4 regions of the Pseudomonas retamae genome follow, and region 3 is predicted to be linked to each of the others. Evidence: riboswitches for the same ligand, from Rfam matches in the RefSeq annotation. Region 3 holds a riboswitch; each other region holds the start of a gene.
What was found. Region 3 has a riboswitch for cobalamin ahead of ACGSLL_RS02420 (CbtB domain-containing protein). Riboswitches for the same ligand answer to the same signal wherever they lie in the genome.

Region 1 (7,462 bases), on a different contig from region 3:
CGTCGCGTTTACATTATTTTGTGGCCGACACGCGCCACACCTTGTTGCCCACATCATCCGCTACCAGCAACCCGCCTTGCGGGTCGATCACCACGCCCACCGGGCGGCCCAGCGCGTTTTCGTCCTTGTCGAGGAAACCGGTCAGCACATCCACCGGCGTGCCATTGGGTTTACCGCCACTGAACGGTACGAAAATCACTTTATAGCCACTGTGCGGTTTGCGGTTCCACGAGCCGTGCTGGCCGATGAACGCACCTTCCTTGAATTGCGCCGGCAACGTGTTGCCCTCGGCGAAGGTCAAGCCCAGTGAGGCGGTGTGCGGGCCGACCGCGTAATCCGGGACGATGGCCTTGGCCACCAGATCGAGGTTCTGCGGCTTGACCCGTACATCGACGTGCTGGCCGTAATAGCTGAATGGCCAGCCATAGAAGCCGCCGTCCTTGACCGAGGTGATGTAGTCCGGCACCAGATCGCTGCCGATCTCGTCGCGCTCGTTGACCGCCGTCCACAGCGCGCCACTGGTGGGCTCCCACGCGAGGCCGTTGGGGTTGCGGATGCCCGAGGCGAAGATCCGGTGATTGCCGGTCGCCCGATCGACTTCCCAGATCGCCGCGCGACCCTCTTCCTGATCCAGGCCGTTTTCGCCGACGTTGCTGTTCGAACCGACGGTGACGTAAAGCTTGCTGCCGTCCTTGCTGGCGATCACGTTCTTGGTCCAGTGATGATTCAGCGTGCCGCCCGGCAGGTCGACGACCTTGATCGGCTGGGTCTTGATTTCAGTCGCGCCGGGCTCGTAGTTAAAGCGCAACAGGCGATCAGTATCGGCCACGTACAGATCGTTGCCGACCAGGGTCATGCCGAACGGCGAGTTGAGGTTTTGCAGAAATACCGTGCGAGTCTCGGCCACACCGTCCTTGTCGGCATCGCGCAGCAGGGTGATGCGATTCGGGCTCGGTACCCCGGCGCCGGCCTTGCCCATGACCTTTTTCATCACCCAGCCACGGATGCCCTTGCTGTCATCCGGTTTCGGTGGCGCATTGGTTTCGGCTACCAGCACATCACCGTTGGGCAGCACATACAGCCAGCGCGGATGATCGAGGCCTTCGGCAAATGCTGCGACCTGAGTACCGGCCGCTGCCGTCGGTTTTGCCCCCTCGGGCCAGCCGATCGCCGGGGCGATGTTCACCGTCGGGATCAGGGTCTTGTTCGGTTCCGGCAGTTTCGGCGACGGGCCAGTGCCGTCGGAGACTTGCAGGCTGGAGGTTTCGCCGCAGGCGCTGAGCCCGCCGGCAAGGGCGATGACGAAAACGAGGTGGGGCTTGCGCATTGCTGATCTTCCCTATGAATGCATTCCTAACCATAGAGGAGGGCGCAAGCCCGATGGTTCAACTGCTCAGCCGCGGGCTTCCTTGAACAGCACGGCAATGCCCGGGTTATAGTGGCCCGCTTCGCTGTGCAACTTGCGGTAGGCGTAGGGGAAATACCAGGCCACGGCGCAGGTGTGTTCCTTTTGCAGGTCGTCGACCATGTCCTGCAATTCCTCGGGGCTGGCACTGTGCTGGGCTTTTTGCGGGGCGACGAACAGGCAGCCGAGCTTGAGATCGCTGGCGTAACTGATGCGCTTGGCGTCCTGAGTGATGTCGGCAAGAGCCAGGGTCAGGTTGAGGTTGTTCACCCGTGGCCAGCGCTGGGTGGCCTGAATGAAGGCGCGGTCTTCGCTGCCGGCGATAAACAGATCGGCGCGGGCATTGCGCTCGCCGTCTTCGTTCTGTTTACGGGTGACGGTGTCGTTCAAGGTCACCAGTTCGGCCATCCAGGCAGCGGCCGAGAGCAGGCCGAGGTTGGCTTTCTCGTCATGCCAGTACGGCGTGTCGCCGTCGCCGCGCACGGTGTTGTAGCGGTCGATACAGTCAAACCAGCGTTCAAGCACCGGGCGCAGGAATTCCAGGCGCGGGTTGCTGATGATCATGCCTTGCATCGTCATCGTCCTTATTGTTGTGGTGTGCTTTTTCAAGAAAAGCATGGCTCTTTGATATCACTTGTCACAGTCTGGCACAAGATTGCCGGCAGATAATTGATCGGTGGCAGTTTCTCGCCCGATGGCCGCCTCTTTAATTGACGCTCCACCCCCAACCCTCTAACCTTCGCCGCTTGTTTCAGGTGCTCTGTGACCTGCGTCGACAGAGTGAAACAGGGAAGCCGGTGAGGGTGGTCTTCACGCGAAGCCACGACGATCCCGGCGCTGCCCCCGCAACGGTAAATGAGTGAACACTGCGTTCAATGCCACTGCTCAACAGCGGGAAGGCGCGCAGTCTGGCCAACGCCGCTCATGAGCCCGGAGACCGGCCTGATCCATCCAGCGGCATCACGGTGGGCGATGCCAGGCTTTTTGCCGTCTATTCTTGTGCCTGCCCGCCGTTTACCCGTCTCAACGGAGAGCTCCCCATGACCGATTCCCCCGAGCGCGACGAACGCCATCTGGCGCGCATGCAGCGCAAAAAAGCCGTGATCGATGAACGCATCGCCAATTCGCCCGACGAGTGCGGCCTGGTGCTGGTGCTGACCGGCAACGGCAAAGGCAAAAGCAGCTCGGCCTTCGGCATGCTCGCCCGCGCCATGGGCCACGGCATGCAGTGCGGTGTGGTGCAGTTCATCAAGGGCCGCAACAGCACCGGCGAGGAGCTGTTCTTCCGCCGCTTCCCCGAGCAAGTGCGCTTCCATGTGATGGGCGAAGGTTTCACCTGGGAAACCCAGGACCGCCAGCGCGACATCGCCGCCGCCACGGCGGCGTGGGAAGTGTCTCGTGAGCTGCTGCGCGATCCGTCGATCGGTCTGGTGGTGCTCGATGAATTGAACATCGCCCTCAAGCACGGTTATCTGGATCTCGATCAGGTGCTCAGCGATTTGCAGGCGCGACCGCCGATGCAGCATGTCGTCGTGACCGGGCGCGGTGCCAAGCCGGAAATGATCGAGATGGGCGACACGGTCACGGAAATGGGCATGCTCAAGCACGCCTTCCAGGCCGGGATCAAAGCGCAGAAAGGCGTCGAACTTTGAATCAGCCCCGTCACTGCCCGGCGGTCCTGATCGCCGCGCCGGCCTCCGGCCAGGGCAAGACCACCGTCACCGCCGCGCTCGCCCGTTTGCATCGCAATCAGGGACGCAAGGTCCGCGTGTTCAAATGCGGCCCGGACTTTCTCGACCCGATGATCCTTGAGCGCGCCAGCGGTGCGCCGGTCTATCAACTGGACATGTGGATGGTCGGCGAGCAGGAAAGCCGTCGCCTGTTGTGGGAAGCCGCCGGCGACGCGGATCTGATTCTGATCGAAGGGGTAATGGGCCTGTTTGACGGCACGCCGTCGAGCGCTGACCTGGCGCGGCATTTTGGCGTGCCAGTGCTCGGCGTGATTGACGGCACCGCCATGGCGCAGACGTTCGGTGCGTTGGCGCTGGGCCTGGCGAAATATCAGCCGGACCTGCCGTTTGCCGGTGTACTGGCCAACCGTGTAGGCACCTTGCGTCATGCGCAATTGCTCGAAGGCAGCCTCACCGAAGGCCTGCGCTGGTACGGCGCATTGTCGCGCGAGACCGGCATCGAGCTGCCGAGCCGCCATCTCGGCCTGGTGCAGGCCAGCGAACTGAATGATCTGGACTTGCGTCTCGACGCCGCCGCCGATGCCCTGGCCAGCAGTTGCGAAGTCGCCTTGCCGCCAGCCGTCGAGTTCGCCGCGCCGGATGTGATTGCTGCCGAGCCGTTGTTGCACGGCGTGCGGATCGCCGTTGCCCGCGACGAAGCGTTCGCTTTCACCTATGGCGCAAGCCTCGATCTGCTGCGGGCGATGGGCGCCGAGTTGAGCTTCTTCTCGCCGATCCGCGACACGCAATTGCCCGAGGCGGACAGTCTGTACCTGCCGGGCGGTTACCCCGAGCTGCATCACGTTGCGCTGGCACAGAACACAGCAATGATCGAGGCGATCCGCGCGCACCATGCGGCAGGCAAGCCGTTGCTGGCCGAGTGCGGTGGCATGCTGTATCTGCTCGATTCGCTGACCGATGTCGAAGGCACCCGCGCTGAACTGGTCGGGTTGTTGCAGGGCGACGCGGTAATGCAAAAGCGTCTGGCAGCGTTGGCATTGCAGGCGGTCGATCTGCCGGAAGGGTCGTTGCGCGGCCACACGTATCATCACTCCCTGACGACAACCGAGCTGACGCCGATTGCCCGTGGGCTGAGCCCGAATGGTGGGCGCGGTGCCGAGGCGGTTTATCGGCAAGGGCGGATGACGGCGTCTTATGTGCACTTTTATTTTCCGTCGAACCCGACTGCGATTGCCGCGCTGTTTGTACCTGTACCTGAGACCGCCTTCGCGAGCAGGCTCGCTCCCACAGTGAGTGCAGCCATGTCTGACGAAACCGGATCCCCTGTGGGAGCGAGCCTGCTCGCGAAAGGGCCATGACCGACAACGCATTCTCCGAAGCCGAGCGCCAAGCGGTTTACAAAGCCATCGCCGAACGCCGCGACATGCGCCACTTCAGCGGCGGCACGGTGGAGCCCGAGCTGCTGCGCCGCTTATTGGAAGCCGCCCATCAGGCGCCGAGCGTCGGCCTGATGCAGCCCTGGCGCTTCATCCGCATCAGCGACCGAACCCTGCGCGGGCAGATCCAGCAACTGGTGGAAGCCGAACGCGTGCGCACCGCCGAAGCCCTCGGCGAGCGCAGCGACGAGTTCATGAAGCTCAAGGTCGAGGGCATCAACGACTGTGCCGAAGTGCTGGTCGCGGCACTGATGGACGATCGCGAAAAGCACATTTTCGGCCGGCGCACGCTGCCGGAAATGGACATGGCTTCGCTGTCCTGCGCGATTCAGAATCTGTGGCTGGCAGCCCGTGCCGAAGGATTGGGCATGGGCTGGGTGTCACTGTTCGAGCCGCAGGCGCTGGCCGATCTGCTGCACCTGCCGCCGGGTGCCAAGCCGTTGGCAGTGCTGTGTCTGGGCCCGGTCAAAGAGTTCTACCCGGCGCCGATGCTGGTGCTCGAAGGCTGGGCGCAGGCGCGTCCGCTGAATGAATTGCTGTACGAAAATTATTGGGGAGTGAGTCAATGAGTGTGGCGTTGTTGAGTGTCGCCGCGGTGGCGCTGGATGCGCTGCTCGGTGAACCGAAACGCTGGCATCCGCTGGTGGCCTTCGGCAATTTTGCCGGGCGCATCGAGCAACGTTTCAACGCCGGTGGTCGCGGCTGGCGCAGCCATGGCGTGACCGCATGGGTGATCGCGGTGCTGCCGCTGACGCTACTCGCCACGGCGTTTTCCTGGGCGCCTTATGTCGGCTGGGTTGTCGAAATTCTCGCGCTGTATTGCGCCCTCGGCATGCGTAGCCTCGGCGAACATGTCGCGCCGGTGGCAGCGGCATTACGCGCTGATGATCTGGCTGAGGCGCGCACTCGCGTCGGCTATCTGGTCAGCCGCCAGACCGAAGAACTCGACAGCAACGCCGTGGCCCGCGCCGCCACCGAATCGGTGCTGGAAAACGGCAGCGATGCAGTATTTGCTGCGCTGTTCTGGTTTGTCGTCGCCGGTGCGCCGGGCGTGGTGCTCTATCGCTTGAGCAACACGCTGGACGCGATGTGGGGCTATCGCAACGAACGCTTCGAGCGCTTCGGCTGGGCGGCGGCGAAAATCGACGACGTGTTGAACTACATTCCTGCACGGCTGGTGGCGCTGACCTACGCGCTGCTCGGCAAAACCCGCCTCGCGCTCAAATGCTGGCGCAGCCAGGCGCCACAATGGGACAGCCCCAACGCCGGCCCGGTGATGGCGGCGGGTGCCGGTGCGCTGGGCGTCGAACTGGGCGGGCCGGCGATCTACCACGGCGAACTGCACGAGCGCCCGCAGCTCGGTGAAGGCGCCCCCGCCGATGCCGATTCCATTGAGCGCGGCTGGCAATTGGTCCAGCGCGGGGTATGGTTATGGCTGCTGATTCTTTGCGTGGGGGCTGAATTTTATGCTTGAGCACGGGGGCCGGCTGAGCAAGGCTGCAGACGATTACGGCATTGCCGAAGCCGACTGGTTGGACCTGTCCAGCGGTCTGGCGCCGTGGCCTTTTCCGATCCCGGAGATCCCCTTGCGGGCCTGGGCACGCTTGCCGGAAACCGACGATGGCCTGGAGCAGGCAGCGTGCGATTACTACGGCGCCGCGCAAGTGCTGCCGGTGGCCGGTTCGCAGATGGCCATCCAGTTGTTGCCGCGCTTGCGCCGTGCCGGCAAGGTCGGCGTATTGTCACCGTGCTATGCCGAACACGCCGAGGCCTGGCGGCGCAGTGGCTACATCGTCCGGGAAGTGCTGGAGCAGGAAGTCGAGTTCTTTCTCGATAGCCTCGACGTACTGGTGGTGGTCAACCCGAACAATCCGACCGGCCTCAGCCTGACCCCGGCGCGCCTGCTTGACTGGCACGCGCGGCTGGCCCAGCGCGGCGGCTGGCTGGTGGTCGACGAAGCGTTCATGGACAACACGCCGCACTTGAGCCTGGCCGCGCATAGCCATCTCATCGGCCTGATCGTGCTGCGCTCGTTCGGCAAGTTTTTCGGTCTGGCCGGGGTGCGGTTGGGCTTCGTGCTGGCTGAGCGCAAGTTGCTCAAACTGCTCGCCGAGCAGGTCGGCCCCTGGGCGGTCAGCGGGCCGACGCGGGTGCTCGGTCAGGCGTGCCTGCAAGACACCGAAAATCACACGCGCCAACGGATTCGCAGCGATGAAGCCAGCGAACGGCTGGCGGCGTTGCTCGAACGCTACGGTTTCAAGCCGCAGGGGGGCTGCGCGTTGTTTCAGTGGCTGATCACCGAGCACGCCGAAACGCTGCACGACTTCATGGCCCGGCGCGGCATCCTCCTGCGCCTGTTCGCCCACAACAGCAGCCTGCGTTTCGGACTGCCCGGCGATGCCGCCGATGAGCTGCGACTCGCACAAGCCTTCGACGCCTACCGTAAGGAACACCCATGACCACGCTGATGGTGCAGGGCACCACGTCGGATGCCGGTAAAAGCACGCTGGTGACGGCGCTCTGTCGCTGGGCGACCCGTCAGGGCGTCGCGGTGGTGCCGTTCAAGCCGCAGAACATGGCGCTCAACAGTGCCGTGACCGCAGACGGCGGCGAGATCGGCCGCGCGCAAGCGGTGCAGGCGCAGGCTGCTCATCTTGAACCGCACACCGACATGAACCCGGTGCTGCTCAAGCCCAACAGCGACACCGGCGCACAAGTGATCATTCACGGCCGCGCGGTGACGACGATGAACGCCGTCGCCTATCACGACTACAAAGCCATCGCCATGCAAGCGGTGCTGGAATCGCACGAACGCCTCAGCGCCGCCTATCCGCTGGTGATGGTCGAGGGCGCCGGCTCACCGGCCGAGATCAATCTGCGAGCCGGCGACATCGCCAACATGGGCTTTGCCGAAGCGGTGGATTGCCCGG
Region 2 (7,462 bases), on a different contig from region 3:
TACCGCGCCCGAACCCCAAACGTCTCCAGCAAGCGCTGCGGCGTCAGCACCTCCAGCGGCTTGCCCAGCGCCACTAACTCCCCACGCTCAAGCACCGCCAGTCGATCGCACTTGAGCGCCTGATTCAGATCATGCAGAGCAATCAACGTAGTCACCGGCAACGCTTTCACGACGCTGAGAATCGTCAGCTGATGCTGAATGTCCAAATGGTTGGCCGGCTCATCGAGCAACAGAATCTGCGGACGCTGCGCCAGGGCACGAGCAATGTGCACCCGTTGCCGCTCACCCCCCGACAGACTGCGCCAGATGCGCTGACGCAAATGCACCGCATCGACATCAACCAGCGCCTGCTCAACGATGGCAGTGTCGGCAGCCGACCACGGTTGCAGCGCCGACAACCAAGGCGTACGCCCCAGCGCCACCGCATCGAACACACGAATGCCGTCATCGGTGTCAGCCTGTTGCTCGACCACCGCGAGTGTCTGCGCAACGCTGCGGCGCGCCATTTTGCGCAGACGCTGACCTTCTAGCAGTACCTCGCCAGCGCTCGGGTCGCGCAGACCGGCCAACAGCTTCAACAGGGTCGATTTGCCCGCGCCATTCGGTCCGACAATGCCCAGCGTTTCGCCGCGTTGCACCTCAAGGCTCACAGCTCGCAGCAACTCAGCGCCACGCACCTTGAAACTCAGTTGCGAACAACTCAATACCGCTGTCATCGCGCCGATCTCCGGCCCACCAGAATCAGCGCAAACACCGGCGCGCCGACCAGCGCGGTGATCACTCCGACCGGAATCACCTGACCCTTGATCAGGGTCCGCGACAGCACATCGGCAGCGATCAGAAACACCGCGCCGCCCAAGGCACTCGCTGGCAGCAATCGAGCATGACCAGTGCCAAGCAACAACCGCGCTGCATGGGGAATCACCAGGCCGACAAAACCGATCGAACCGACAATCGATACCATCACGGCTGTTACCAGCGCCGCACAGCCGATCAGCAGAATCTGCACGCGGCGCACCGGTATGCCGAGCGACGCCGCCGAATCCGCACCAAAGGTAAATGCATCCAGCGCGCGCCGATGCCACAGGCACACGACCAGCCCGAGCAAGGCTACCGGCACCGCCAGCCACACCGACGGCCAGCGCACCCCGCCGAGGTTGCCGAGCAGCCAGAACATGATCCCGCGAGCCTGCTCGGAACTCGCCGAGCGGGTAATCAAAAACGCTGTGAGTGCATTGAACAATTGCGAACCGGCAATCCCGGCCAGAATGATCTGTCCGGTGCCACTGGCCGAACCGCTGACCCGCGCCAGCAGAATGACCAGTACGAACGCCGTCACCGCACCGGCAAACGCGCCGGCCGACAGCGACACCAATCCCGCACCAACCCCCAGCAACGCGACCATCACCGCGCCAGTCGACGCCCCGGCAGAGATGCCCAGCAGATAAGGATCGGCCAACGGATTGCGCAGCAGCGACTGCAAGATCACCCCGCAGGTCGCCAGTCCGGCGCCGCAGGCAGCAGCGACCAAAGCACGGGTCAGGCGGTAATTCCAGACAATGCCTTCATCGATCGGGTCGAGCACATAACCGGCGCCCCACAGCTTGTTGGCCAGCACCTGCAGCACCACGCTCGGCTCGATCGACGTCTCACCGATCGCCACGCCGCCGATCAGCGCAAGCGCAAGCGTCAGCACAACCAGCAGCGTACGGATCAGGCGTCTGCTCATGGCGCCAGGTCGTAGGCATTGATGGCGGCGGCCAGTTGTGCGAGGCCGTCGAAGGTGCGCAGGCTGGCCTGCATGGCCATGGCGTCGAGGATGATGATGCGGTTGTGTTTCACCGCGTCCATGTTGCGCGTCACCGGGTCGCTGCGCAGGAACGCGAGTTTCTTCTGATAGTCGTCAGCCGGGAAACGCCGGCGATCCATGCGCGCGATCACCAGAAAAGTCGGGTTGGCCTTGGCGATGGTTTCCCAGCCAACGGTTGGCCATTCTTCATCCGACTCGACCACATTGCGCACGCCCAGCGTGCTCAGCATGAAATCCGGAACGCCTTTGTGCCCGGCCACAAACGGCTCGATGTCCATCTCGGCGCTGGAAAACCAGACCACTGCGCTGACGTCTTTGCGCTGCTGGGTTTTCGCCGTGGCGATCGATTGCGCTAGGCTGGCCTTGAGCTGTTCGTTGAGCCGTTCGCCACGCGCTTGCACGTCGAAAATCTGCGCCAGCTGGCTCACGCTCTTGTAAATGCTGTCGATGCGAAACGGCGCCAGCCGCGTTCCATCGGAGCCGACGAGGTTGTCCTTGGCTTCGCAATCGGAGGGCAGCAGGTAGGTCGGAATCTTCAATTCATGAAACTGCTCGCGGGTGCCGACCGCGCCTTGCGGGCCGACCATCCATTCCAGCTCTACAGCGACCAGTTCCGGGCGCTTGCCGATCACCGCTTCGAAACTCGGCTCGTTATCGGCGAGGCGCTCGATCGTGTCGTTCTGCGCCTTGTATTGGGCCAGCACGTCGTTGAACCACAGCGAGGTGCCAACGACTTTGTGGCCCAGCCCCAGGGCATAGAGCATTTCCGTACCGGCCTGGCCGATAGTGACTGTGCGGGTGGGGGCGTGCTGGAAGGTCAGGCTGCTGCCGCAATTCTCGATCGTCAGCGGATAAACGGTGGGTGCCGCTTGCGCAAAGGTGCAAAAGCTCAGACCGGTGATCAAGGTGGCAATGCGGGGCAGAAGCATGGGTCTGTCTCCAATGGAACCGTACGGGGAGGGCGGGTACGGTTTGGAAACACACCATCAAGCGCCATCAGGAAATAGCGCAAGGCCGTTCATCACGTAAAAACGCGCACGGCACGATGTCCTTCCCGGACACCCCGCCGGTTAGTAGTCATTGTGCCGGCAGGTCTCCTGACTGATGCGTCATCGCCTGGCTCCGGCCTTCCCAGGGTTACCCAGTGGCAGTCGTGGAGCAGGCTCGGCACCTACAGTTGCGGGGGCAGTTCCGATCGATGCTGAGCAAGCACCTCGGATTCCCTATTAATCCCATGCGGAAACCGGCGGCGGCATGGTAGACGATTTGGGCGGTTGAGGGGGAGATGAATCTGTTGGCGAGTCGGGATCAAGCCAGCCATCAATGCAGATCAAAAGTCCCTGACCCTAGCCCTCCCGAAACGTCGGACCGCCCGTAGGGAGAGGGGACTGACCGCGGTGTTTGGGCGACATATGGCCACACCGAGTACCGAGCTGAACACAAATTCAGAAGCTAACAAAGATCGGCTCCCTCTCCAGGGGGAGAGGGCTGGGGTGAGGGGCCGGGTCACTACAAGTCCAAAGCCGGCCGCATGCTTCTTACCACCAGCCTCCAGATCCTGAAAAATCCCAAAGTCACAACCCGGATTTGCAATCCAGGAACCCCCGCAGCTAATATACGATCCATATACATTTCGTATCGGGTCGCACCCATGGGCATCGTAAAAATTTCCGAAGACATGCACGAAAACCTGCGCATCTCCAGCAACGCACTCAGCCGCTCGATCAACGCGCAGGCCGAGCACTGGATGCGCATCGGCATGCTCGCCGAGCTGCACCCCAACCTCGACCACAGCGCCATCTGCCGCCTGCTGATCCGCGCCGAACAGACTGGCGGGCTCGACCTGCACCAACTGACACAGGAAGTCGCCCTCGCATGAGAAACCAGATCAAGCTCAACACCCCGGCCGAGATCGAGAAATCCCGCGCTGCCGGCAAACTGGCCGCCGAAGTGCTGGCAATGCTGGTGCCCCACGTCAAGGCGGGGGTGACCACCGATGAACTGGATCGGCTGTGCAACGACTACATCGTCAACGTACAGAAAGCCGTCCCGGCCAACGTCGGTTATCACGGTTTCCCGAAAACCGTCTGCGCCTCGGTCAACGACGTGGTCTGCCACGGCATTCCCTCAGCTACGCCGCTGAAGGATGGCGACATCCTCAACCTCGACATCGCCGTGATCAAGGACGGCTGGTTCGGCGACACTAGCCGCATGTATGTGGTGGGTGAGGCCACGCCGGAAGCGCAACATCTGATCAAGACCACCTATGACGCCATGTGCGCGGGTATTCGTGCGGTCAAGCCGGGCGCCACGCTGGGCGATATCGGCCACGCCATTCAAAGCCTCGCCGAGAAAGAAGGCTTCAGTGTGGTGCGCGAGTATTGCGGCCATGGCATCGGCAAGATCTACCACGATGAACCGCAGATTCTGCATTACGGCTTTCCCAATCAAGGGATGAAGCTCAAGGCGGGAATGATTTTCACCGTCGAACCGATGCTCAACGCCGGCAAACGCCATGTGAAGAACATGCCCGATGGCTGGACGGTGTTGACCAAGGATGGCTCGCTGTCGGCACAGTGGGAGCACATGGTCGCGGTGACGGAGACGGGGTTTGAAGTGCTGACCGCGTGGCCGGATCAGATCGAAGGGTATGCGGCTATCGGTTGATACTGCGCTTGGCGGTCAGAAACCCTGACATTCAACGCATAAAAAACGCCGCTTGAACAAGCGGCGTTTTTTGGGGCCGTTACTTCAGATCGAACCGATCCAGGTTCATGACCTTCGTCCAGGCTTTGACGAAGTCATTGACGAACTGCTCCTGCGCATCCGCACTGGCATACACTTCGGCCAGCGCGCGCAACTGCGCATTGGAACCGAACACCAGATCCACCCGGGTTGCCGTCCATTTCGGCGCGCCAGTCTTGCGGTCCCGTCCCTCGAATTCATCAGCATCGCGCGTTGTTGGTTGCCACTCCAAGCCCATGTCCAGCAGGTTCGTGAAGAAGTCATTGCTCAGCGCTTCCGGTTTATCGGTGAAGACACCATGGCGGGTCTGCCCGACGTTGGTGTTCAACACCCGCAGGCCGCCAAGCAGCACGGTCATTTCCGGGGCGGTGAGGGTCAGCAGTTGCGCCTTGTCGATCAACAGGGTTTCAGCCGCGACGGTGTATTTGCCCTTGCTGTAATTGCGGAAACCGTCGGCAATCGGTTCAAGGAAGCCGAACGACTCGACATCGGTCTGTTCCTGCGAGGCATCCACGCGCCCGGGCGAGAACGGCACGCTCACGGAATGACCAGCGTTCTGTGCGGCTTGCTCGACCCCGGCATTGCCCGCCAGCACAATCAGGTCCGCCAGCGAGATTTTCTTGCCGGTGCTTGCGCCATTGAATTCACCCTGAATGCCCTCCAGGGTTTGCAGCACATGGGCCAGTTGCTCTGGCTGGTTGGCTTGCCAGAACTTCTGTGGTGCCAGACGCAAACGCCCGCCGTTGGCGCCGCCACGTTTGTCCGAGCCGCGAAAGGTCGAGGCGGCAGCCCAGGCCGTCGAGACCAGTTGCGAAACGGACAGGCCTGAGGCGAGGATTTTGCTTTTCAGCGCGGCGGCGTCGCTGTCGCCAATCAAGACATGGCTGACGTCAGGCAGCGGGTCTTGCCAGAGCAATTCTTCGTTGGGCAATTCCGGGCCGAGATAGCGAGACAGCGGGCCCATGTCGCGGTGGATCAGTTTGTACCAGGCGCGCGCGAAGGCGTCGGCCAATTGCTCGGGATTGGCCAGGAAGCGTCGCGAGATCTGCTCGTAAGCCGGGTCGAAGCGTAGCGCCAGGTCAGAGGTGAGCATGGTGGGTGAAAGCTTTTTGCTCGGGTCATGGGCATGCGGAACCGTGCCGGCACCGGCGCCGTTTTTCGGTTGCCACTGATGCGCCCCGGCCGGGCTCTTGGTCAGTTCCCACTCGAAGCCGAACAGGTTTTCCAGGTAGTTGTTGCTCCAGCGGGTTGGCGTGGTGGTCCAGGTCACTTCCAGACCGCTGGTGATGGTGTCCGCGCCCTTGCCGGTGCCGAAGGCGTTTTTCCAGCCCAGGCCTTGCAGCTCGAGGCCGGCCGCTTCCGGTTCAGGGCCAACGTTGTCGGCCGGGCCGGCTCCGTGGGTCTTGCCGAACGCGTGGCCACCGGCAATCAGCGCCACGGTTTCTTCATCGTTCATGGCCATGCGGCCGAAGGTTTCGCGAATGTCCTTGGCCGAAGCGACCGGGTCCGGGTTGCCCTCGGGACCTTCCGGGTTCACGTAGATCAGGCCCATCTGCACGGCAGCGAGCGGGTTCTCCAGATTGCGTTCGCCCTGATCGGTGCGGCTTTCCTCGCGACCATGCAAGTCCGGTTCGGCTACCAGCGTACCGTCACCGGGTTCCTGCACCGGGCCGTTGCTCTTGCCGTAACGATTGTCGCCGCCCAGCCATTCGGTTTCCGAGCCCCAGTACACGTCTTCATCCGGTTCCCAGACGTCGGCGCGGCCACCGGAAAAACCGAAGGTCTTGAAGCCCATGGATTCCAGCGCGACGTTGCCGGTGAGCACGATGAGGTCGGCCCAGGAAATATTGCGGCCGTACTTCTGCTTGATCGGCCAGAGCAGACGGCGCGCCTTGTCGAGGCTGACGTTATCCGGCCAACTGTTCAGCGGGGCGAACCGTTGCTGACCGGAGCCGGCACCACCGCGGCCATCGGCGGTGCGATAAGTGCCGGCGCTGTGCCAGGCCATGCGCACGAAGAGCGGGCCATAGTGGCCGAAGTCCGCCGGCCACCAGTCCTGAGAGTCGGTCATCAAGGCGCTGATATCCTGCTTCAGCGCCTGGAAGTCCAGGCTCTTGAACGCCTTGGCATAGTCGAAGTCCTTGCCCAGCGGGTCAGACTTGGGCGAGTGCTGACTGAGGATTTTCAGGTTCAGTTGATTCGGCCACCAGTCACGGTTGGTCGTGCCGCCACCAGCGGCGTGGTTGAACGGGCATTTCGATTCGCTTGCCATGTTCGAGTCCCTATCAGGTCTGCTGCGGCCGGCTGGTGCCGACTTCGGACTTGTAAGGCTAGACCCGAGTTGGCAAACCAGCTAATAGCGCAGCTATTGCGTGCCGATAGGCAAACTCTCTCAGCGCTGCGCTGGCTTCTGATCAGCAGGATCAGCTCGATTGCGCCGTGTCGTCATCGGGCACGTCGTCGAGAATATCCTCTTGTCCCGGCAGCTCAGTGATTACGCTGAAGTCACTGACCTCCACCGCGCCTTGCCCATAACCGAGCAAATGAAACGAAAACGCCTTGCGCTGTTGCGGGTTTTCAAAGCTGAAGTCCATCTCCAGCGGCTGATCCGCCGTGGCGACCATTTCCGCCGGTAAGCCCAGCTGCACGTCCTGTTCGAACTCCTTGGCCTTGAGTTGTATGTACGCCGCTTGCTGCGGGTCGACCGCGCGCACGGTCAGGCGTACGCGGGTGTGCGAGCCCTTGGGCATTTCCAGATACTGCGCGCCGATCAGGTTGTCGGCCCAGTCATCCTTGATCTGCGCTTGCAGCGGGATGATGTTGTTGCTGCCGAACTGATAGCGATGATTCAGCGGCGTGCGCAGCAGCGACAGATCCAGCGCATTGGCGCGGGCGGCAATCTGCCGG
Region 3 (7,462 bases):
GTCGCGGCCATCTCGAACGCGCCTTTATAGCCGTGGCGTTTGACCCCGTCGATCCATTTCGGATTTGCCGCACGTGAACGGATCACCCGGTTCAGCTCTTCTTTCAGGGTGCGAATTTTCGGCAAGTCGGGTTGGCTATGGTCGCCGTGATAACTGGCCGCAGCTTCGCCACGCAGGCTCTCCACAGCGGCGAGCATGCCGCCCTGAAATTGGTAGTAATCGTTGGAATCAAGCAGGTCGTGCTCGCGGTTGTCCTGATTCTGCAGCACCGCCTGCACCTGACTCAGACGCTGAACGAACTGTTCGCGGGCAGCGGTACCCTCGTCGGCGCCGCCATAGGCGTAAGCGCCCCAGTTCAGATACACCTCGGCAAGGTCTTCGCGGCTCTGCCACAGACGACCGTCGATAGCGCCCTGCACGCCAGCGCCGTAAGCACCCGGTTTGGCGCCGAAGATGCGCCAGCCGGCCTGGCGCCGCGCGGTGTCTTCGTCGACGCCGGACTGACGCAGCGCCTCGCGCTCGGCACGCACTTTGGCGGCCAGCGGATTGAGCTCGTCCGGCTCGTCCAGCGCTGCGACCGCTTGCACGGCGGCGTCGAACAAGCGAATCAGGTTCGCAAACGCATCGCGGAAAAAACCCGAGACGCGCAACGTCACATCGACACGCGGTCGGTCGAGCAGACTCAGCGGCAGAATCTCGAAATCATCGACGCGCTGACTGCCGGTGGCCCACACCGGGCGCACGCCCATCAATGCCATGGCCTGGGCAATGTCGTCACCGCCGGTGCGCATGGTCGCGGTGCCCCAGACCGACAGGCCGAGCTGGCGCAGGTGGTCGCCGTGATCCTGCAAATGCCGTTCGAGAATCAGCGTCGCCGACTGGAAACCGATACGCCACGCGGTGGTGGTCGGCAAATTTCGCACGTCCACCGAATAAAAATTGCGCCCGGTCGGCAACACGTCGAGACGCCCGCGACTGGGCGCACCGCTCGGACCGGCGGGAACGAAACGGCCGCTGAGGGCGTCGAGCAGACCGCGCATTTCTGCCGCGCCGCAGGCGTCCAGGCGTGGGGCGATGACCTCACGCAAATGCTCGATGATTGCCCCAACCTCAGCCCACCGCGGCCCCTGTAGGAGTGAGCCTGCTCGCGAAAGCGGCGTGTCATTCAACAATGATTTATCAGACCCGGCGCATTCGCGAGCAGGCTCGCTCCCACAGGGGTCAAGCAGTGTTTGGGAGATGAGGTGTGTGGCAAACAATTCCAGGCGTTCGCGGGTGTCGCCGGCGGTACGCCAGGCTTCATCGGTGACGATTTGCAGTTCGTTCGGACGCGGCCCTTCCCACGGTTCGGCCAGGGCACAATCCAGCGGATCGAAACCTAGTTCAAAGGCTTTTGCCAGCGCGCGCAACAGGCTCGACTGCGCGCCCTTCCCATCCCCGCGCGGAATCCGCAGCAAGGCCAGCAAGGTATCGATGCGCAAACGCCCGCTCGGCGATTCGCCGAAGATATGCAGGCCGTCGCGAATCTGCGATTCCTTCAAATCACACAGATACGTATCCAGACGCGGCAACCAGATCGCCGCATCGGCGTCACTGTCCAGCGCGGCGTCGAGTTGCAGCTCGCGGTCGATCTGCGTTTCGCGCACCAATTGCAGGATGTCGCGCTGCAATTCCCGGGCGCGGCGCGGGTCGAGCAACTGCGCTTCGTAATACTCATCGGCGAGCAGTTCGAGATTGCGCAGCGGACCGTAGGTTTCGGCGCGGGTCAGCGGCGGCATCAAATGGTCAATGATCACCGCTTGCGTGCGCCGTTTGGCCTGGGCGCCCTCGCCCGGGTCATTGACGATGAACGGGTAGATATTCGGCAACGGCCCGAGCAGCGCGTCCGGCCAGCAATGCTCCGAGAGGCCAACGCCTTTGCCCGGCAGCCATTCGAGGTTGCCGTGCTTGCCGACATGGATCACGCCGTGGGCGCCGTAGGTGTTGCGCAGCCAGAAATAGAACGCCAGATAAGCGTGCGGCGGGACCAGATCGGGGTCGTGATAGACCGCGCTCGGGTCGACCTGATAACCGCGTGCCGGCTGAATGCCGACGAAGGTCAGACCGAAACGCAGCCCGGCAATCATCATCCGTCCGTCACGGCACATCGGGTCATTGTGCGGGGCGCCCCAACGCGCGATCACGGCGGCGCGATTGGTTTCTGGCAGCGCGTCGAACATTGCCAGATAAGCATCCATCGCCAGGCTTTGCTGGCACGGGCGCAGGTCAATCGTGTCGAGGTCATTGCTGACACCGCCGAGCAATTGCTGGATCAACTCGGTGCCGCTGCCTGGCAACCCGGCCGAAACCGGATAGCCCTCGGCCTGCAACGCACGCAGAATATTTAGCGCCGCCGCTGGCGTGTCGAGGCCGACACCGTTGCCGATGCGCCCGTCGCGGGTCGGGTAGTTGGCGAGAATCAACGCAATGCGCTTTTCCCCATTCGGCACCCGCGCCAGCTCAGTCCAGCGCCGCGCCAGTTCGGCGACAAAATCCATGCGCTCGGGTTGCGCGCGATAGCACACCACATCGGACTGACTGCGCTCGCTGCGCCAGGCCAGATCCTTGAAGCTGATCGGCCGGCTGATGATGCGCCCATCAAGTTCCGGCAATGCGATGTGCATCGCCAGATCGCGCGGGCCAAGGCCTTGCTCGCTGTCGCGCCAGCCGGGCTCGTTGTCCTGGGCGCAGATCGCCTGAATCACCGGGATATTGCGGCGAAACGGTCGCAGGTGCGGCGCTTCGGGGCTGGACTGGGCAAAACCTGTGGTGTTGAGGATCACCCCCGCCTCGACTTCGTCCAGCCAGTCCTCGACCACCGTCAGGCAGCCGGGTTCTTTCAGACTGGCCACGGCGATGGGCAAAGGATTGAGCCCCGCAGCTTGCATGCGCTGGCAAAACACATCGATGAACCCAGTGTTGGCCGCTTGCAGGTGCGAGCGGTAAAACAGCAGCGCCGCGACCGGTTGCGCGGGCAGCCATTCGGCTTGCCAATCACTGAGCGTCGCGGTGGTTTTGTCCGGATGATAAATCGCTGTGCGCGGCAGGGTTTGCGGCTCGGCCCACGGGTAATCGCGGGCGAACCAGCGATTGGCCAGGCAACGGAAGAAATCCAGCGCATTGCCCAGGCCGCCCTGACGCAAGAACTGCCAGAGACGGTCACGATCCGCCGCGCTGACGGTGCTCAAGTCGCTGAGTTCCGGGTCAGGACGATCGTCGCCCGGCACCAGAATCACTTGCACGCCGCGCTCGGACAGTTCGACAAGGCGTTCGACGCCATAGCGCCAATAGGCAATCCCGCCGTGCAGCGAAATCAGAATCACCTTGGCGTGACGCAACACTTCATCGACGTACAGATCGACCGAGGCGTGATTCTGCACCTGCATCGGGTTGGCCAGACGCAGGCTCGGGTAGTCTTGCGGCAACTGCTGCGCCGCTTCGGCGAGCAGCGCCAGGCTGGAATCACCGCTGCACAGGATCACCAGCTCGGCGGGGGTTTGGCCAAGGTCGGCAATGTTGTCATCCGAGACGAAACCGCCGGGCTGGGTCCTGAGCAGGTGCATGGCTTAAACGCTGAGCGCGGCGCGCAGTTGCGCTTCGAGTTGTGTTGCGTCCAATTCCTGGCCGATCAACACCAGACGCGTCACACGCGCTTCGTCGGCGCCCCACTGACGGTCGAAATGCTTGTCGAAGCGCGTACCTACGCCCTGAATCAGCAGACGCATCGGCTTGTTCGGAATCGCGGCGAAACCCTTCACGCGCAGGATGCCGTGCTGCACCACCAGTTGCGTAAGGGCGTCGAGTAGCAGGCTTTCGTCGGCTTGCGGCAGTTCGATGGAGATCGAGTCGAAGGCGTCGTGATCGTGGTCATCGTGATCGTCATCACCGTCGTGATGATGGTCATGATGACTGTGCCGGCTGTCGATGTGCTCTTCGGAACCGGCGCCGAGGCCGATCAACACGTCCAGCGGCAGACGGCCGTTGCTGGCTTCAATGATTTTTACCGCAGGTGGGAGCTCTTCGGCGACTTCCAGACGTACACGCGCCAGATCTTCCGGGCTGGTCTGGTCGGCTTTATTGAGGATCACCAGATCGGCGCTGGCCAGTTGGTCGGCGAACAATTCGTGCAGCGGCGATTCGTGATCGAGGTTCGGATCGAGTTTACGCTGCGCATCAACCTGATCCGGGAATGCGGCGAAGGTGCCGGCGGCCACGGCCGGGCTGTCGACCACCGTGATCACCGCATCAACGGTGCAGGCGCTGCGGATTTCCGGCCACTGGAAGGCTTGCACCAACGGCTTGGGCAGGGCCAGGCCCGAAGTTTCGATAAGGATGTGATCGAGATCGCCGCGTCGTGCGACCAGTTCGCGCATCACTGGGAAGAACTCTTCCTGCACCGTGCAGCACAGGCAGCCGTTGGCCAGTTCGTAGACGCGGCCGCTGGCTTCTTCTTCGGTGCAGCCGATGGTGCATTGCTTGAGGATTTCGCCGTCGATGCCCAGCTCGCCGAACTCATTGACGATCACCGCGATACGCCGGCCCTGGGCGTTGTCGAGCATGTGCCGCAGCAAAGTGGTTTTGCCCGAACCGAGGAAACCGGTGACGATGGTGACAGGGAGTTTGGCCAGTGTTTTCATCGGTATGCCCTTTGGCAAGCGGCGGGCACACGGGACGAGAACCAGCCACGCGGATGCGCGCCGGAAGTATTCGCCACCGGATCACCCCGCCCGGTTGAAAGTGAGAATCTGTGACGAGGCAGGTCTCCTGGCTGACAGTGTTCAGGCGCCGAGCCTGGCGTTCGCTGCGCCTTCCCGCGGGCTCGTGGACCGAGCTGGCAGTGGCGTGGCAGCGAACATCACTGTTCACAGTTGCGGGGGCAGCCGCGGCTTTGACCGCGTTCCCTTCTTAGCTTCGACAGATGCCGAAGAACCTCGAAGGCGCAAGGCTACGCATGGCTTGGTGATGGGTCAATGCTTTGGTTTCCTGGATATTCGCTACCGCCCGGAAATTGACTCAAGCCCACCCACATGCTCTCCTGTACGCCTTGTTACGGGTGCCCCTCACGGGGTGAAACGGGAAACCGGTGAATCATGTGCTTTACTCAGAGCCATGTCAGTCCGGTGCTGCCCCCGCAACGGTAAGCGAGCGAAGCGTCAAAACCACTGTGCCAACCCGGCATGGGAAGGTGACGCTTGCAGGTCGGCCAGGCGCCAACCCCTCGTGAGCCCGGAGACCGGCCCGCAACACACAGTGCGCAATCGGCGTCACTGGACATAACAAACCCGCGGTGGGCGGGCGCTGTTCGTACTTCTGCGCGTCTGTCACGCAGGGTTCGCATGCGTTCGACCGCCCCTGACACTCCATAGGGAAGCGCCATGTCGATCATCAGCAGCACCGACAGCAACACGGACAAAATCGCCAGCACTACCACCCTCAGCCAACGCCTGATCGCCGCCGCCTTCGCCTCGATTCTCGGCGCGGGCCTGGTGTATTTCGCCGGTTTCTCGCATATCGAAGCGGTGCACAACGCTGCCCACGATACCCGTCACAGCGCTGCGTTTCCTTGCCACTGAGACCTTCCGACATGATCAAGCGAATCGCGCAAACCGCAGGTTTCAGCGGCCTGCTGGCCGCCCTGCTGCTCACACTGCTGCAAAGCTTCTGGGTCTCGCCGTTGATTCTTCACGCTGAAACCTATGAAAAATCCGAACCGGCCACTGAAGTCCACGAACACGCGGCCGGCACCGCGGCGCACAGCCACGATGGCGAAGCCTGGGAGCCGGAAAACGGCTGGCAGCGTGTCGTCTCGACCACCGGTGGCAATCTGGTGGTGGCGGTCGGTTTCGCCCTGATACTGGCGGGCCTGTACACCCTGCGTGCGCCGCGCTCCGCCGCGCAAGGCTTGCTCTGGGGGCTGGCCGGTTATGCCACGTTCGTGCTGGCGCCGACCCTGGGCCTGCCGCCGGAATTGCCGGGCACTGCGGCGGCAGATCTGGCGTCGCGGCAGACGTGGTGGATCGCCACCGCGGCCTCGACCGCCGTCGGCCTGTCGCTGATCGCCTTCAGCCGGCACTGGCTGATGAAGTTGCTGGGCGTGGCGATTCTCGCGGTGCCGCATGTGATCGGCGCGCCGCAACCACTGGTGCATTCAATGCTCGCGCCCGAAGCGCTGGAAACTCAATTCAAAATCGCTTCGCAATTGACCAACGTGGCGTTCTGGCTGGCCCTGGGCCTGATCAGCGCATGGTTGTTCCGCCGCAACCGCGACGGCCACTACCACGCATGAGCGCTGACCGCGCAGAGCCGCCGCTGGTGGTCGGCCTCGGCTGCCAGCGCGGCTGTCCGGTCAGCACGCTGCGTGCGTTACTCGACCAGGCCTTGCAGGCGCACGGCATTGAGCTGCGCTCGATCAAGGCCCTGGCCAGCATCGACTTGAAGCGCGACGAACCGGGCCTGCAAGAGTTGGCCGCGCAACTGGCACTGCCGTTGTTGTACTTCAGCAGTGACGAACTGGCCGGTTATCAATCCATGCTCAGCCACCAGTCGCAGATTGCTTACGAACGCACCGGTTGTTATGGCGTAGCGGAAAGCGCGGCGCTGGCGCTTGCCGAACAACTGCTGCAGGCACCGGTAAAGCTGCTGATCAGCCGACAAAAATACGCTCAAGCCACTCTGGCATTGGCCGGCGCCGCGTAAATCTCGATAATCCCCACCGTCCATCATGAACAATCTTCATCTGAAGAGTTGTTGCGCTTCTTCTTCAAGGATTCAACGATGACCGTTTATTTCATCGGCGCCGGCCCCGGCGACCCGGAATTGATCACCGTCAAAGGCCAACGCTTGATCCGCCAATGTCCGGTGATCATTTACGCAGGCTCGCTGGTGCCTGCAGCGGTGCTCGAAGGGCATCAGGCGCAAACCGTGGTCAACAGTGCCGAGTTGCACCTTGAGCAGATCATCGAGCTGATCAACACCGCGCATGCCAACGGCCAGGACGTCGCCCGGGTACATTCCGGCGATCCGAGCCTGTATGGCGCTATCGGTGAGCAGATCCGCTGTTTGCGAGAGCTGAATATTCCGTTCGAAATCATTCCGGGAGTTACCGCCACCGCAGCCTGTGCCGCGTTGCTCGGTGCCGAACTGACTTTGCCGGACGTATCCCAAAGCGTAATTCTGACCCGTTATGCCGATAAAACCGCGATGCCGGCCGGCGAAGAACTGGGCAATCTGGCCCAGCATGGCGCAACCATGGCGATTCACCTGGGGGTCAATCATCTGGAAAAGATCATTCTGCAATTGTTGCCGCATTACGGTGCGGATTGCCCGATTGCGGTGATTCATCGGGCAACGTGGCCCGATCAGGACTGGGTGGTGGGCACGCTGGCGGACATTGCCGAAAAGGTTGCAGCGAAAGGCTTTCGGC
Region 4 (7,462 bases), on a different contig from region 3:
TGGAGAACCCGCTCGCTGCCGTGCAGATGGGCCTGATCTACGTGAACCCGGAAGGTCCCGAGGGCAACCCGGACCCGGTCGCTTCGGCCAAGGACATTCGCGAAACCTTCGGCCGCATGGCCATGAACGATGAAGAAACCGTGGCGCTGATTGCCGGTGGCCACGCGTTCGGCAAGACCCACGGAGCCGGCCCGGCCGACAACGTTGGCCCTGAACCGGAAGCGGCCGGCCTCGAGCTGCAAGGCCTGGGCTGGAAAAACGCCTTCGGCACCGGCAAGGGCGCGGACACCATCACCAGCGGTCTGGAAGTGACCTGGACCACCACGCCAACCCGCTGGAGCAACAACTACCTGGAAAACCTGTTCGGCTTCGAGTGGGAACTGACCAAGAGCCCGGCCGGGGCGCATCAGTGGCAACCGAAAAACGGCGCCGGTGCCGGCACGGTTCCGCATGCCCATGACCCGAGCAAAAAGCTTTCACCCACCATGCTCACCTCTGACCTGGCGCTACGCTTCGACCCGGCTTACGAGCAGATCTCGCGACGCTTCCTGGCCAATCCCGAGCAATTGGCCGACGCCTTCGCGCGCGCCTGGTACAAACTGATCCACCGCGACATGGGCCCGCTGTCTCGCTATCTCGGCCCGGAATTGCCCAACGAAGAATTGCTCTGGCAAGACCCGCTGCCTGACGTCAGCCATGTCTTGATTGGCGACAGCGACGCCGCCGCGCTGAAAAGCAAAATCCTCGCCTCAGGCCTGTCCGTTTCGCAACTGGTCTCGACGGCCTGGGCTGCCGCCTCGACCTTTCGCGGCTCGGACAAACGTGGCGGCGCCAACGGCGGGCGTTTGCGTCTGGCACCACAGAAGTTCTGGCAAGCCAACCAGCCAGAGCAACTGGCCCATGTGCTGCAAACCCTGGAGGGCATTCAGGGTGAATTCAATGGCGCAAGCACCGGCAAGAAAATCTCGCTGGCGGACCTGATTGTGCTGGCGGGCAATGCCGGGGTCGAGCAAGCCGCACAGAACGCTGGTCATTCCGTGAGCGTGCCGTTCTCGCCCGGGCGCGTGGATGCCTCGCAGGAACAGACCGATGTCGAGTCGTTCGGCTTCCTTGAACCGATTGCCGACGGTTTCCGCAATTACAGCAAGGGCAAATACACCGTCGCGGCTGAAACCCTGTTGATCGACAAGGCGCAACTGCTGACCCTCACCGCCCCGGAAATGACCGTGCTGCTTGGCGGCCTGCGGGTGTTGAACACCAACGTCGGGCAGACCCGCCATGGTGTCTTCACCGATAAACCGGAAGCGCTGAGCAATGACTTCTTCACGAACCTGCTGGACATGGGCTTGGAGTGGCAACCAACAACGCGCGATGCTGATGAATTCGAGGGACGGGACCGCAAGACTGGCGCGCCGAAATGGACGGCAACCCGGGTGGATCTGGTGTTCGGTTCCAATGCGCAGTTGCGCGCGCTGGCCGAAGTGTATGCCAGTGCGGATGCGCAGGAGCAGTTCGTCAATGACTTCGTCAAAGCCTGGACGAAGGTCATGAACCTGGATCGGTTCGATCTGAAGTAACGGCCCCAAAAAACGCCGCTTGTTCAAGCGGCGTTTTTTATGCGTTGAATGTCAGGGTTTCTGACCGCCAAGCGCAGTATCAACCGATAGCCGCATACCCTTCGATCTGATCCGGCCACGCGGTCAGCACTTCAAACCCCGTCTCCGTCACCGCGACCATGTGCTCCCACTGTGCCGACAGCGAGCCATCCTTGGTCAACACCGTCCAGCCATCGGGCATGTTCTTCACATGGCGTTTGCCGGCGTTGAGCATCGGTTCGACGGTGAAAATCATTCCCGCCTTGAGCTTCATCCCTTGATTGGGAAAGCCGTAATGCAGAATCTGCGGTTCATCGTGGTAGATCTTGCCGATGCCATGGCCGCAATACTCGCGCACCACACTGAAGCCTTCTTTCTCGGCGAGGCTTTGAATGGCGTGGCCGATATCGCCCAGCGTGGCGCCCGGCTTGACCGCACGAATACCCGCGCACATGGCGTCATAGGTGGTCTTGATCAGATGTTGCGCTTCCGGCGTGGCCTCACCCACCACATACATGCGGCTAGTGTCGCCGAACCAGCCGTCCTTGATCACGGCGATGTCGAGGTTGAGGATGTCGCCATCCTTCAGCGGCGTAGCTGAGGGAATGCCGTGGCAGACCACGTCGTTGACCGAGGCGCAGACGGTTTTCGGGAAACCGTGATAACCGACGTTGGCCGGGACGGCTTTCTGTACGTTGACGATGTAGTCGTTGCACAGCCGATCCAGTTCATCGGTGGTCACCCCCGCCTTGACGTGGGGCACCAGCATTGCCAGCACTTCGGCGGCCAGTTTGCCGGCAGCGCGGGATTTCTCGATCTCGGCCGGGGTGTTGAGCTTGATCTGGTTTCTCATGCGAGGGCGACTTCCTGTGTCAGTTGGTGCAGGTCGAGCCCGCCAGTCTGTTCGGCGCGGATCAGCAGGCGGCAGATGGCGCTGTGGTCGAGGTTGGGGTGCAGCTCGGCGAGCATGCCGATGCGCATCCAGTGCTCGGCCTGCGCGTTGATCGAGCGGCTGAGTGCGTTGCTGGAGATGCGCAGGTTTTCGTGCATGTCTTCGGAAATTTTTACGATGCCCATGGGTGCGACCCGATACGAAATGTATATGGATCGTATATTAGCTGCGGGGGTTCCTGGATTGCAAATCCGGGTTGTGACTTTGGGATTTTTCAGGATCTGGAGGCTGGTGGTAAGAAGCATGCGGCCGGCTTTGGACTTGTAGTGACCCGGCCCCTCACCCCAGCCCTCTCCCCCTGGAGAGGGAGCCGATCTTTGTTAGCTTCTGAATTTGTGTTCAGCTCGGTACTCGGTGTGGCCATATGTCGCCCAAACACCGCGGTCAGTCCCCTCTCCCTACGGGCGGTCCGACGTTTCGGGAGGGCTAGGGTCAGGGACTTTTGATCTGCATTGATGGCTGGCTTGATCCCGACTCGCCAACAGATTCATCTCCCCCTCAACCGCCCAAATCGTCTACCATGCCGCCGCCGGTTTCCGCATGGGATTAATAGGGAATCCGAGGTGCTTGCTCAGCATCGATCGGAACTGCCCCCGCAACTGTAGGTGCCGAGCCTGCTCCACGACTGCCACTGGGTAACCCTGGGAAGGCCGGAGCCAGGCGATGACGCATCAGTCAGGAGACCTGCCGGCACAATGACTACTAACCGGCGGGGTGTCCGGGAAGGACATCGTGCCGTGCGCGTTTTTACGTGATGAACGGCCTTGCGCTATTTCCTGATGGCGCTTGATGGTGTGTTTCCAAACCGTACCCGCCCTCCCCGTACGGTTCCATTGGAGACAGACCCATGCTTCTGCCCCGCATTGCCACCTTGATCACCGGTCTGAGCTTTTGCACCTTTGCGCAAGCGGCACCCACCGTTTATCCGCTGACGATCGAGAATTGCGGCAGCAGCCTGACCTTCCAGCACGCCCCCACCCGCACAGTCACTATCGGCCAGGCCGGTACGGAAATGCTCTATGCCCTGGGGCTGGGCCACAAAGTCGTTGGCACCTCGCTGTGGTTCAACGACGTGCTGGCCCAATACAAGGCGCAGAACGACACGATCGAGCGCCTCGCCGATAACGAGCCGAGTTTCGAAGCGGTGATCGGCAAGCGCCCGGAACTGGTCGCTGTAGAGCTGGAATGGATGGTCGGCCCGCAAGGCGCGGTCGGCACCCGCGAGCAGTTTCATGAATTGAAGATTCCGACCTACCTGCTGCCCTCCGATTGCGAAGCCAAGGACAACCTCGTCGGCTCCGATGGAACGCGGCTGGCGCCGTTTCGCATCGACAGCATTTACAAGAGCGTGAGCCAGCTGGCGCAGATTTTCGACGTGCAAGCGCGTGGCGAACGGCTCAACGAACAGCTCAAGGCCAGCCTAGCGCAATCGATCGCCACGGCGAAAACCCAGCAGCGCAAAGACGTCAGCGCAGTGGTCTGGTTTTCCAGCGCCGAGATGGACATCGAGCCGTTTGTGGCCGGGCACAAAGGCGTTCCGGATTTCATGCTGAGCACGCTGGGCGTGCGCAATGTGGTCGAGTCGGATGAAGAATGGCCAACCGTTGGCTGGGAAACCATCGCCAAGGCCAACCCGACTTTTCTGGTGATCGCGCGCATGGATCGCCGGCGTTTCCCGGCTGACGACTATCAGAAGAAACTCGCGTTCCTGCGCAGCGACCCGGTGACGCGCAACATGGACGCGGTGAAACACAACCGCATCATCATCCTCGACGCCATGGCCATGCAGGCCAGCCTGCGCACCTTCGACGGCCTCGCACAACTGGCCGCCGCCATCAATGCCTACGACCTGGCGCCATGAGCAGACGCCTGATCCGTACGCTGCTGGTTGTGCTGACGCTTGCGCTTGCGCTGATCGGCGGCGTGGCGATCGGTGAGACGTCGATCGAGCCGAGCGTGGTGCTGCAGGTGCTGGCCAACAAGCTGTGGGGCGCCGGTTATGTGCTCGACCCGATCGATGAAGGCATTGTCTGGAATTACCGCCTGACCCGTGCTTTGGTCGCTGCTGCCTGCGGCGCCGGACTGGCGACCTGCGGGGTGATCTTGCAGTCGCTGCTGCGCAATCCGTTGGCCGATCCTTATCTGCTGGGCATCTCTGCCGGGGCGTCGACTGGCGCGGTGATGGTCGCGTTGCTGGGGGTTGGTGCGGGATTGGTGTCGCTGTCGGCCGGCGCGTTTGCCGGTGCGGTGACGGCGTTCGTACTGGTCATTCTGCTGGCGCGGGTCAGCGGTTCGGCCAGTGGCACCGGACAGATCATTCTGGCCGGGATTGCCGGTTCGCAATTGTTCAATGCACTCACAGCGTTTTTGATTACCCGCTCGGCGAGTTCCGAGCAGGCTCGCGGGATCATGTTCTGGCTGCTCGGCAACCTCGGCGGGGTGCGCTGGCCGTCGGTGTGGCTGGCGGTGCCGGTAGCCTTGCTCGGGCTGGTCGTGTGCCTGTGGCATCGGCGCGCGCTGGATGCATTTACCTTTGGTGCGGATTCGGCGGCGTCGCTCGGCATACCGGTGCGCCGCGTGCAGATTCTGCTGATCGGCTGTGCGGCGCTGGTAACAGCCGTGATGGTATCGATTGTCGGTTCGATCGGTTTTGTCGGCCTGGTGATTCCCCATGCAGCGCGGTTGTTGCTTGGCACTGGTCATGCTCGATTGCTGCCAGCGAGTGCCTTGGGCGGCGCGGTGTTTCTGATCGCTGCCGATGTGCTGTCGCGGACCCTGATCAAGGGTCAGGTGATTCCGGTCGGAGTGATCACCGCGCTGGTCGGCGCGCCGGTGTTTGCGCTGATTCTGGTGGGCCGGAGATCGGCGCGATGACAGCGGTATTGAGTTGTTCGCAACTGAGTTTCAAGGTGCGTGGCGCTGAGTTGCTGCGAGCTGTGAGCCTTGAGGTGCAACGCGGCGAAACGCTGGGCATTGTCGGACCGAATGGCGCGGGCAAATCGACCCTGTTGAAGCTGTTGGCCGGTCTGCGCGACCCGAGCGCTGGCGAGGTACTGCTAGAAGGTCAGCGTCTGCGCAAAATGGCGCGCCGCAGCGTTGCGCAGACACTCGCGGTGGTCGAGCAACAGGCTGACACCGATGACGGCATTCGTGTGTTCGATGCGGTGGCGCTGGGGCGTACGCCTTGGTTGTCGGCGCTGCAACCGTGGTCGGCTGCCGACACTGCCATCGTTGAGCAGGCGCTGGTTGATGTCGATGCGGTGCATTTGCGTCAGCGCATCTGGCGCAGTCTGTCGGGGGGTGAGCGGCAACGGGTGCACATTGCTCGTGCCCTGGCGCAGCGTCCGCAGATTCTGTTGCTCGATGAGCCGGCCAACCATTTGGACATTCAGCATCAGCTGACGATTCTCAGCGTCGTGAAAGCGTTGCCGGTGACTACGTTGATTGCTCTGCATGATCTGAATCAGGCGCTCAAGTGCGATCGACTGGCGGTGCTTGAGCGTGGGGAGTTAGTGGCGCTGGGCAAGCCGCTGGAGGTGCTGACGCCGCAGCGCTTGCTGGAGACGTTTGGGGTTCGGGCGCGGTATTTGACTGATCCGTTTGATGGTGAGCGGATTTTGCGGTTTCACTCGTAGCTTTGGGGGGCAGGCCTTTTTTTGATTGGGTGCATATCCGTTGCTGCGGGTGCTGCGGCTGGCGGTTTCGCCCTTACGGCGAGGCACTTTTTCCAGACGCCGAAAAAGTACCCAAAAAGGCTTGCTCCTACGTACGGCCCTCGCAGGCTCGGGTTCCTTCGCTCCGGGATCGATCCGGGCGCAGCGGCTACGGTTTGCTGCGCTGCACCTCCTTCCGCTGTGTCTGGCTGCGCCAGACGGTCGCTGCGCTCCCACGCCCGGATCAATCCCTCCGCTCAGCCTTCCGATGTCGCTGGTTAGGCAAGATCAAGGGCACTCGAGCTAACGCTCATTGTTGAGTGGTTAGAAGCGGGGGGTTGGCTTGGGATTTGTGGTGGGGCTGCCCCTCACCCCAGCCCTCTCCCCCTGGAGAGGGAGCCGATTTGTGGGCTTTTCAGAAACTGCGTACGACTCGGTATCGCAGGTCGGCGTGGTTCTTACATCCACTCCGGTCAGTCCTCTCTCCCTCCGGGAGAGGGTTAGGGTGAGGGGCTTTTGACGTTGCTTTTGATCGATATGTATTGATCAAGGACTCATCGTCTGACCCACAGCCTTCGCGAGCAGGCTCGCTCCCACCGGGGAATGTGTGCAAGCCGATCAGGCCAGCTCTTTGCGCAGCTGCCGGGCGGCAGCAACCATGTGCACCAGCGCCGCTTCGGTCTCGGCCCAGCCGCGGGTTTTCAGGCCGCAGTCGGGGTTGACCCACAGCCGTTCGGCGGGTATCCGCTGGGCGGCTTTGCGGATCAGGCTGGCCATTTCGCCGGCCTCCGGAACCCGCGGCGAGTGGATGTCATAGACGCCCGGGCCAATGTCGTTCGGGTAGGCGAACGCCTCAAAGGCATCGAGCAGTTCCATGTCGGAACGTGAGGTTTCGATGGTGATGACGTCGGCGTCCATCGTGGCGATGGCCTCGATTACGTCGTTGAATTCGCTGTAGCACATGTGCGTATGGATTTGCGTTTCATCCCGCACGCCCGAGGCGCACAAGCGGAACGCTTCGGTTGCCCAGTGCAGATACGCCTGCCAATGCGCGCGGCGCAGCGGCAGGCCTTCGCGGAACGCCGCTTCGTCGATCTGCACGATGCGGATGCCGGCGGCTTCCAGATCGACCACCTCGTCGCGGATCGCCAGCGCCAGTTGCCGCGCCTGGGTTTCCCGGCTGACATCTTCACGCGGGAACGACCACATCAGCATCGTCACGGGACCGGTCAGCATGCCTTTCATGGCCTTGTCGGTCAGGC

Region 1: it holds a riboswitch for cobalamin, as region 3 does, so the genes downstream of both, cobO (cob(I)yrinic acid a,c-diamide adenosyltransferase) here and ACGSLL_RS02420 (CbtB domain-containing protein) in region 3, are expected to answer to the same signal.
Region 2: it holds a riboswitch for cobalamin, as region 3 does, so the genes downstream of both, ACGSLL_RS25340 (ABC transporter substrate-binding protein) here and ACGSLL_RS02420 (CbtB domain-containing protein) in region 3, are expected to answer to the same signal.
Region 4: it holds a riboswitch for cobalamin, as region 3 does, so the genes downstream of both, ACGSLL_RS15550 (ABC transporter substrate-binding protein) here and ACGSLL_RS02420 (CbtB domain-containing protein) in region 3, are expected to answer to the same signal.

What each region holds. Positions count from the first base shown of each region.
Region 1 covers NZ_JBIEIL010000011.1:120,595-128,056, reverse strand. The annotation lists gene ACGSLL_RS21205 (PQQ-dependent sugar dehydrogenase) at 14-1,327, opposite strand; gene ACGSLL_RS21200 (hypothetical protein) at 1,394-1,978, opposite strand; cobalamin riboswitch at 2,142-2,365, shown strand; gene cobO (cob(I)yrinic acid a,c-diamide adenosyltransferase) at 2,446-3,057, shown strand; gene ACGSLL_RS21190 (cobyrinate a,c-diamide synthase) at 3,054-4,454, shown strand; gene bluB (5,6-dimethylbenzimidazole synthase) at 4,451-5,101, shown strand; gene cbiB (adenosylcobinamide-phosphate synthase CbiB) at 5,098-6,006, shown strand; gene cobD (threonine-phosphate decarboxylase CobD) at 5,999-6,991, shown strand; gene ACGSLL_RS21170 (cobyric acid synthase) at 6,988-7,462, shown strand, end outside.
Region 2 covers NZ_JBIEIL010000016.1:59,246-66,707, reverse strand. The annotation lists gene ACGSLL_RS25350 (ABC transporter ATP-binding protein) at 1-716, opposite strand, end outside; gene ACGSLL_RS25345 (FecCD family ABC transporter permease) at 713-1,729, opposite strand; gene ACGSLL_RS25340 (ABC transporter substrate-binding protein) at 1,726-2,739, opposite strand; cobalamin riboswitch at 2,881-3,073, opposite strand; gene ACGSLL_RS25335 (ParD-like family protein) at 3,462-3,689, shown strand; gene map (type I methionyl aminopeptidase) at 3,686-4,477, shown strand; gene katG (catalase/peroxidase HPI) at 4,557-6,827, opposite strand; gene ACGSLL_RS25320 (LTA synthase family protein) at 6,979-7,462, opposite strand, start outside.
Region 3 covers NZ_JBIEIL010000001.1:577,736-585,197, forward strand. The annotation lists gene cobN (cobaltochelatase subunit CobN) at 1-3,602, opposite strand, end outside; gene cobW (cobalamin biosynthesis protein CobW) at 3,606-4,676, opposite strand; cobalamin riboswitch at 4,777-4,988, opposite strand; cobalamin riboswitch at 5,074-5,295, shown strand; gene ACGSLL_RS02420 (CbtB domain-containing protein) at 5,415-5,612, shown strand; gene ACGSLL_RS02425 (CbtA family protein) at 5,624-6,325, shown strand; gene ACGSLL_RS02430 (cobalamin biosynthesis protein) at 6,322-6,735, shown strand; gene cobM (precorrin-4 C(11)-methyltransferase) at 6,814-7,462, shown strand, end outside.
Region 4 covers NZ_JBIEIL010000007.1:122,527-129,988, reverse strand. The annotation lists gene katG (catalase/peroxidase HPI) at 1-1,577, shown strand, start outside; gene map (type I methionyl aminopeptidase) at 1,657-2,448, opposite strand; gene ACGSLL_RS15555 (ParD-like family protein) at 2,445-2,672, opposite strand; cobalamin riboswitch at 3,061-3,253, shown strand; gene ACGSLL_RS15550 (ABC transporter substrate-binding protein) at 3,395-4,408, shown strand; gene ACGSLL_RS15545 (FecCD family ABC transporter permease) at 4,405-5,421, shown strand; gene ACGSLL_RS15540 (ABC transporter ATP-binding protein) at 5,418-6,182, shown strand; gene metE (5-methyltetrahydropteroyltriglutamate--homocysteine S-methyltransferase) at 6,819-7,462, opposite strand, start outside.